DNA from 2 places in the Synechococcus sp. H70.1 genome. Region 2 is predicted to be linked to the other one. Evidence: predicted binding sites of a transcription regulator. Region 2 holds the regulator's gene; the other holds the start of a gene.

Region 1 (4,207 bases), on a different contig from region 2:
GCAGCCAGCCATGTTCGCCGCAGTAGAAAACTGCCGTTTCCCCCACATCCTCCGGCCTAAAGGTCACCCGCTGGGGAGCGTTGGCGTCGGTCAGAATCACCTGGGCAAAGGGTGTGATGTGGGGAGCCAGCGCCTCCCACACCCCGATGGCCCGAAAGATGCGGATCGAGAGCGGCGAAAGGGCATAGGCCAAGGGGCGCTGCCTAACTGCCTCAGCCGACTGGGCCTCAATGAGGGCCAAGCGCAGGCCGGATCCCTGCAGGGCACAAGCTAGGGTCAGGCCCGCAATGCCGCCGCCAACGATGATCACGTCGTAGAGGGCGTCTAGGGTCTCCGGAGGGGGAGCAAGGAGCGTCATTGTCTCTCATTGGGTGCTGTAGCCAACTACTTCTGGGGAGGCGGAGTTCGCCGGCGCGGCAGCCCGCACCGCCCGGAACATGCCAAAGCGGCAGAGGCCAGTGCCGAAGGCCAGGCGCATGAGCAAGAAGGTGGGCACCTCCCGCAGCGACTTAATCAAGCCTACCAAGCCAAACTTCAGCAACCCTTCGGGACGGACAACCCCCTGCCAGATGGAATCCAGCCAAGAAGGAAGGGTCTCCTGGGTCCAGTCGGCAGTCTCCACCCGTCCCTCTACCAGCCCCGTGGCTTCTAGTGCTTCCACAAAGCCTTCAATGCTAGAAAAAGCGGGGTGCGACCACTGATCCAACAACTGCCGCATCACCAGCCGCTCCCAGAAGGTGAGGGGCTTTTGACGGTCGTCGCGCTGGTTCCAGTCCGCCACCACCAGGATGCCGCCTGGCTTGAGCACCCGCAGCATCTCGCTGGCGTAGCGGGCCTTGTCCGGCATGTGGGGCCCCGCCTCAATGGACCAGACCACGTCAAAGCTGGCGTCGGGAAAGGGCAGGTTGAGGGCATCCGCTACCTGAAACCGGACGGGGAGATCAGGGGGGGTGAGCTCTTGGGCCCGCTTCACCTGCTGGGGGCTAATGGTAATGCCGGTTACGACAAAGCCATAGTCGCGGGCCAAGATGCGACAACTGCCGCCAATGCCACAGCCCACATCTAGCACCGTCGTCCCCGGCGGCAGCCGATCCAGCCCGCCCCAGCGCACCATCTCGTGGACAAAGTCGTGTTTGGCCTGGATGAAGTTTTTCCGCCGCGGCGGGGATCCGTAGTGGCCAAGGTGAATATGTTCGCCCCAGTAGAACTCCAGGATTCCATCCCGCGTCCACTCGTCGTAGGCACGGGCTACGGATTCCGGGGAGCGATACTTACGGGCAGTCAGCACATAGGCTACCAGTCCTCCCCCTAGGAGCAGAGCTGGGGCCAAAATCCAAAGCATTAGGTGCATCAATTACTCGGGTCGAGGGCGACCGACCCTTCTAGACTGCTAAAGGGAGCAGGCTTTGGCGCGATCCCTGCTTACCTCTTGCACAGCTCTGCTGCCCCCGGTAAGACGGCAACAGAGGGACTCCAAGAGCCTGCTAGGGCATTATAGCCTCGAAGAGCAACCTCCTCTCCTTTTCGGGGCCTCTCTGCTTCTCCTAGGAAGTTCAAAGTAGCCAACACCTTGCCCACCTGCTAGCTGCAGAAGGAGCCTTAGTCCCACCCCCTAGGAATCCTTTTGCCTGAGGACTAGCTCAGGCTAACTCGTGTGCGGTCGTAATCTAAGCGGAAGGTGGGGTGCACTTTCCCTTGGATACGGTTCCAGAAGTTGCGCACGTTGGTATGCAGGCCAACCCGTTCTGTACCGCGTACCAGCATTGCCTGCTGCCGAATTCGAATAGCGCGTTGGTGGCCCGCCATTAGGAAGCGAGCTAGCTCATCCAAAGCGTGGAAACGCCTAGGAGCTGCTGCTGACTCGGCAGCCTGGGAACGAGAGGCTACTCCCCGGTAGAGAAAGTCCAAGTTGGTGGACAAAACCGGCGGCTTGGTCAGGTGGCGGAACCGCCAGTCCAGCCCCCGATAGCGGCCCCCCACTTTGCCCGGGGAAACAGTTGCCGCCGTCGGTGAGGGGGTGTAGCTAACACCACGGTAAGAGAGTTTCGTCATTTTCGCCTCCTTTGGGGTAGCTCCTTACTTCCGTATTATAAGCTACCGTTTTGAGGTTTTCTATGTAACCTTTAACAAATTTTAGCCACCCTCCCCGCGACTGCCCCTGCTGGCCTGGAGGAGGCTGAGATCTGTCCAGGGGGCTGAAGAAGGCAGTATCGTGGAAGAGCTCCCAGGATCGGCTACAAATTTCGGGGTGAGCGTCCCTGTGCAGGAAGACTTTCGCCTAATTCTGGACATTGCAACAGTGCTGGCAGCAGCGGCAGCAGGAGGGTTTCTCGCTGCACTGCTCCGGCAGCCGGTGCTCTTGGGTTACTTGCTGGCCGGGATCCTAGTGGGGCCGACAGGGTTGGGGTGGATCAAAGAGGTGGTGCAGGTGGAAACCCTGGCCCAGTTTGGCGTGACCTTTTTGCTGTTTACCTTGGGGGTGGAGTTTTCCCTCAAAGAATTGCGCCAAGTGCGTGGGATTGCCCTGGGCGGCGGTCTTCTGCAGATTGGTCTCACGATTGCCATCACGGCGGTGCTGGCGGTGGCTAGCAGCTGGCTGACACCCGTGCAGGGGATCTTTTTGGGGGCAGTGCTCTCCTTGTCTTCCACGGCGGTGGTGCTCAAAAGCCTCACCGAGACTAACCAGATGGACACGCCCCAGGGCCAGGCCATGCTGGGGATCTTGATCGTGCAGGATTTAGCAGTAGGGCTAATGCTGGCGGTGTTGCCGGCTTTGGACGCTCCTCTGCCGGAGCTGGCGGGATCCCTGGCTAAGTCAGTAGCAGAAATTGGCCTGGTGGGCGTAGGGGCGGTGCTGGGTGGTATTTGGCTGGTGCCTGCTCTGCTGCGGCTATTGGCCCAGCAAGAGAGCAAAGAGGTATTCCTCCTGGGGGTGATCAGTCTCTGTGTGGGGATTGCTCTGTTGACAGAGCAGCTGGGCATTTCCAGCGAGATTGGGGCCTTCCTGGCCGGGTTGATGATTTCAGAAGTGGAATACGCCGACCAAACCCTGGCCTACGTAGAGCCCTTGCGAGATGTGTTTGCCGCCCTCTTTTTTGCCGCCATTGGCATGCTCATCGATCCTCACTTTATTGCCGACCACCTGATGCTGATTCTAGGGCTGGTGGGGCTGGTGATGGTGGGCAAGTTTTGCCTGGTGGCCCCTCTAGCGGGGCTGTTTGGCTATCCCCTCCCGGCAGCGGTGTTGGTGGGGCTAGGCCTTTCCCAAATTGGGGAGTTTTCCTTTGTCCTGGCCAGCGAGGGGCAGGCGCTGGGGCTGGTGTCGCGGCAACTGTACTTGCTCATCGTCAGCACCACCGCTGTTACCTTGCTTGTTACTCCCTTTTTGCTCAAGGGGGCGCCAGGGCTGCTGAGGAAACTGCAAGGTATCCCCTTTGTGTCCCGTTGGCTAGCAGCCGAGGAGCAGCCTCGCGACTTGGATGCCAAAGCTCCCCAAGAGGGCCACGTGGTAGTGTGCGGCTACGGTCGGGTGGGGCAGGATGTAGTGCGCATTCTGCAAGCCCGCCGCCATCCCCTTTTGGTAATTGACTCCTCAGAACGGGTCATCCAACAGTTGCGCTCGCAGGGGATCCCCTATCTCTACGGCAATGCTGCTAGTGCCCCGGTGCTGGAGAAAGCTGGCCTAAACCATGCCCGCGCCCTGGTGATTGCCCTGCCGGATCGCCTAAGCACCCGCCTCTGCCTCAAACAAGCGCTGAAACTGGCGCCCCACCTGGAGGTAGTGGTGCGAGCCACCCACGAAGAGGACATCGAACAGCTCTATCAGTTAGGGGCCAGAGAGGTCGTCCACCCGGAATTTGAGGCCAGCCTGGGCTTGTGCAGCCATGTGCTGCTGAAGCTGGGCGAGCCCCTAGGGGTCATCCAGCAGGAGATTCTGGCCATTCGCAGCAGCCACTACCGCGATTTGCGACCTCTCCACCCCAGTTGCCTGATCCCCACGCCTGTCAGTTGGCTGCTGCCGGCAGCCCAGATCCCTGCCAGTGTCAACAGCAGCCCAGCGGACTCGGGGCCGGCTTGGTGGGAACACTGGCAGCGACCCGTTGAGCCGGAATGGGCAGGGATCTCAGGCTCCCCTTCTGTCGAGATGCCTAACGAGGAGGCCGCCTAGCCTGGATAGGGGATCCGCAAAAGCTGGTTAACTGGTGGG
Region 2 (4,207 bases):
GCCGCCAGGGCATTTCTGGACCCTTGTGATCCTAGCGGGTGCGATCCCCAAGTTTCTCTTCTAACCCTTTTTCCCCCAGACAAGGAGAACGGCTATGCCTGTCTCGAAGCAAGTAATAGCAACTGAGGTCATTACACGCAAAGTTGACCTGGACAACCCCAAAGTTTTGGCCAAGCTGAAGAAGAACATGGGCCACATGACCTACGGTGAGCCCGCTTGGCCCAACGACTTGCTCTTTATGTTCCCGGTGGTCATCCTGGGTACGATTGGGGTGATTGTCGGCCTGGCGGTCATGGATCCGGCGGGGGTGGGCGAGCCGGCGGATCCCTTTGCCACGCCGCTGGAAATTCTGCCGGAGTGGTACCTCTACCCTGTCTTTCACATTTTGCGCGTGGTTCCCAATAAGCTCCTGGGCATTGCTCTGATGTTAGCTATTCCCGTAGGCCTCCTGTTTGTGCCTTTCATTGAAAATGTCAATAAGTTCCAGAATCCACTGCGCCGTCCAGTGGCAACAACGGTGTTTTTGCTTGGCACGTTGGTAACCCTCTACCTAGGCATTGGCGCCACCCTGCCTCTGGACAAGTGGGTTACTCTGGGCTTGTTCTAGAGCTGCGGGTAGGTTGACACTGCACAAGTGCAGCAGGCCAAAGGCTGGGCTGCACTTTTTTTGTGGGTACTGCTGGGCCGAGTGGTGGTAATATCGCTACGCATTCCTTTTACCGCGATCCCGCATGAGTACTCCCCCTCCTGCTCCCCGCATCTACCGGATTACTGCTCTAGCCGGCGATGGCATCGGCCCCGAAATCATGCAGGTGGGGCGGGCGGTTTTGGATGCAGTGGCCGCTCAGATGGGGTTTTCCATCCAGTGGCAGGAGGGCCTCATTGGTGGAGCAGCCTACGAAGCCACTGGGGATCCCTTGCCCCCAGAGACCTTGAAAATGGCCCAGGAGAGCGATGCTGTTTACCTGGCAGCAGTTGGCGACTTCAAGTACGACGCCCTGCCGCGGGAGAAGCGCCCTGAGCAGGCTTTGCTGGGCTTGCGGGCTGGCTTGGGACTGTTTGCCAACTTGCGCCCGGTGAAGATCTTTCCGCCACTGGTGGAGGCCTCTTCCCTCAAGCCGGAGGTGGTGGCCGGGATCGACCTGGTGGTGGTGCGCGAGCTCACCGGTGGCATCTACTTTGGTCAGCCCCGCGGGATCTTCGTCGATGCCCAAGGATCCCGACGCGGCGTAAACACCATGGTCTACACTGAGGCCGAGGTGGACCGCATTGCCCGCATGGCTTTTGAACTGGCCCGCAAGCGGCGGCGCAAGCTCTGCTCGGTGGATAAGGCCAATGTGCTGGAAGTGTCGCAACTGTGGCGGGAGCGGGTCAATGCCGTGGCAGCGGAATACCCTGACGTGGAGCTGTCCCATCTGTATGTTGATAACGCCGCTATGCAGTTGGTGCGCTGGCCGAAGCAGTTTGACGTCATCCTGACAGAGAACCTCTTTGGGGATATCCTCTCCGATGAGGCAGCCATGCTAACTGGCTCCATTGGCATGTTGCCTTCCGCCTCTTTGGGAGTTGCCGGCCCTGGTCTATACGAGCCAGTCCATGGCTCAGCTCCCGATATTGCCGGTCAAGACAAGGCCAACCCTCTTGCCCAGGTGCTCTCTGGGGCAATGCTGCTGCGCTACTCTTTGGATCAGCCCCAAGCTGCCGACCGCATCGAACAGGCCGTTGAGACAGTTTTGGCCCAGGGCTACCGCACCGCCGACATCTACTCGGAGGGGATGACCCTCGTAGGCTGCCGCGAGATGGGAGAAAAGATCCTGGCCGCCTTGGCTCAACAGCAAGCCTCTCCCCAAGAATCGCCCTCAGCCGCCGGCGGTTAAGTAGGGGTTTGCTTGCTGCTGCCCCCCTCTCCTGCAGGGAGGGATCACCCCGCCAACCAGTGGTGCGGCCATTCCCGGAAACGGCCGTGGGGCCAGGTCCTCCTCCTAGGCAAAGCGATAGCTTAGCTGGATTGGGTCGTGGACAGTGATCTTTTTCTTGTGGATGGAAATGTAGTTCTTCTTGCGCAACTCTCCCAAGAGACGGGTAATGGTGACGCGGGTTGAGCCAATGGCTTCGGCAATGGCCTGGTGAGAGAGCTTGAGGTCGATGGTCACGCCATTGGGGCCGGGCACGCCGAAGTCGCGGCAGAGGATCAGCAAAAAGCTAACCAGCCGGGAGGCCATGTCGCGGTGGGCCAGTGTTTCAATCATCATCTCTGTCTGCAGGATGCGAGAAGCCAAGCTCTTGAGCAGCAGCATGGCCAGCTCAGCGTTCTCCCGCACAGACTTTTCCACCTGCTCGATGGGCAGAGAGAGCAGCTCGACGCGAGTGAAGGCTACGGCATGATAGAAGCGGTCGGAGCGCTGCCCGGTAATGAAGGAGAGCACCCCAAAAATGCTGTTTTCCCGCAGGAGGGCGACAGTAATTTCCTCCCCCATTTCGTACACCCGCGACAGCTTAACAGCTCCCTTGACCAAAAAGTAAACCCGCTCCGCCGGATCGCCGGGGAGGAAAATGGTCTTGCCACGTTCAAAGGTTTCGATAACTGGAGGATGGTGAGGCCCTCCTAGCTGTTTAAAGGCTGCAATGAGAGATTTTTCTGCAACGGCCACCACGGGATTCGACAACCTCTCAAGGTCAGTTTATCTCTAGGATCAACTCCTAAACCCAGATCAAGCTGCCTACGATTCGAAGACTACTCTAGACTCTGGATATCTTTGTAGCAATAGCTACATTTCTCTTGTTGCGGTAGGGGAAGATCGTATGGGGATTGCCACCCTCTCTCGCCATAGCCGCCAGCACTTTACAGTACGGATGCCAGAGCCAGCCAACCACCTTTTGGAGGTGGAGCTGCAGATTCGCGAAGTGGAACCGGAGGTGCCTCTGCGGCTGCGGCTGCCAGTGTGGACGCCGGGATCCTACCTAGTGCGGGAGTATGCCCGCCATGTGCAGGAGTTTCAAGCCCTGAGCGAGCAAGGGAGCCCTTTGGCCTGGCGAAAGGTTGATAAAAACACCTGGGAGGTCAATCCAGCGGGGTGTTCGGCGGTCACCATCCGCTATCGGGTCTATGCCTATGAGCTGACGGTGCGCACCAACCATCTGGATCTCACCCATGCCTATTTCAACGGGGCAGCGCTCTTTCTCTACGTGCTCGGCCGCGAGCGGGAACCCTACACCTTGACGGTGATCCCTCCTCAACCCGACTGGCGTGTCGCCACCAGCTTGCAGCCCTTGCCCGCCGCTGAGGATTCCAATGCCGGCTGGTCGTTCCTGGCGGCAGACTACGACGAGCTGGTGGATAGTCCAGTGGAGGTGGGCCTGCACCAGTTGCGGTCGTTTGCGGTGGAAGGGATCCCGCATTACTTCGTGGTCTGGGGAGCAGGCACCCTGGATTTGGAGCAAGCGGTGGCCGATGCTGAGAAAATTGTCCGGGCCACTGCAGCGTTTTTTGGCGGGTTGCCCTACGACCGCTACTGGTTTATTGTGCATTTGTCACCAGGGGGATTTGGCGGCCTAGAGCACAAGTACAGTGCTACCCTCAACTATTCTGGCCTGGAGCTGCATCAGCCCCAGTCCTACCGCCGCTTTTTGGCGCTGCTGGCCCATGAGCTTTTCCATGCTTGGAACGTCAAGCGGCTGCGCCCTCTGGCTTTGGAGAAAATTGACTACAACCAAGAAAACTATGTGGACTGCCTCTGGTTTTGCGAGGGGGCGACCAGCTACTACGAAAACGTGATCTTGCTGCGGGCAGGGATCCTCACCGCCAAAGAGTTTTTACAGATCCTATCTGAGCAAATTGGCCAGCTGCAGCGTACTCCGGGTCGGGCCGTGCAATCGCTGCAGGAGTCCAGTTTCGACGCTTGGATCAAGCTCTACCGTCCCCACGAAAATAGCCTCAACAGCCAGGTTTCCTATTACCTAAAGGGCGCTTTGGTCTGCTGGCTGCTGGATCTGCACATTCGCCACCTTTCGGGGGGCCAGGGATCCCTAGACACAGCCATGCGGGATTTGTGGCAGCGCTTTGGCCGGTTTGAGAAAGGCTACACCCACCAAGACCTGCGGGAGGCCTTTGAGCGGGCAGCCGGCACCGATCTTGGCCACTTTTTCTCTGCCTACGTGGAAGGTACGGAAGAGCTGGACTACAACGCTTACCTCCACCCTTTTGGCC

What was found. Region 2 encodes NtcA, which controls nitrogen genes in cyanobacteria. Its sites were predicted from a motif close to GTANCNNNNGNTAC; they were not measured.
Region 1: a site for NtcA is predicted at 2,085-2,098, ahead of NW827_RS04205 (DUF4278 domain-containing protein). Genes of this name have one in related genera too.

Annotation. Positions count from the first base shown of each region.
Region 1 is NZ_JANSIV010000054.1:29,423-33,629, forward strand. It holds gene NW827_RS04195 (FAD-dependent hydroxylase) at 1-358, opposite strand, end outside; gene NW827_RS04200 (methyltransferase domain-containing protein) at 365-1,342, opposite strand; gene NW827_RS04205 (DUF4278 domain-containing protein) at 1,636-2,052, opposite strand; gene NW827_RS04210 (cation:proton antiporter) at 2,249-4,168, shown strand; gene NW827_RS04215 (CRTAC1 family protein) at 4,165-4,207, opposite strand, start outside.
Region 2 is NZ_JANSIV010000119.1:29,563-33,769, reverse strand. It holds gene petB (cytochrome b6) at 1-29, shown strand, start outside; gene petD (cytochrome b6-f complex subunit IV) at 95-607, shown strand; gene leuB (3-isopropylmalate dehydrogenase) at 732-1,877, shown strand; gene ntcA (global nitrogen regulator NtcA) at 1,983-2,654, opposite strand; gene NW827_RS08725 (M61 family metallopeptidase) at 2,803-4,207, shown strand, end outside.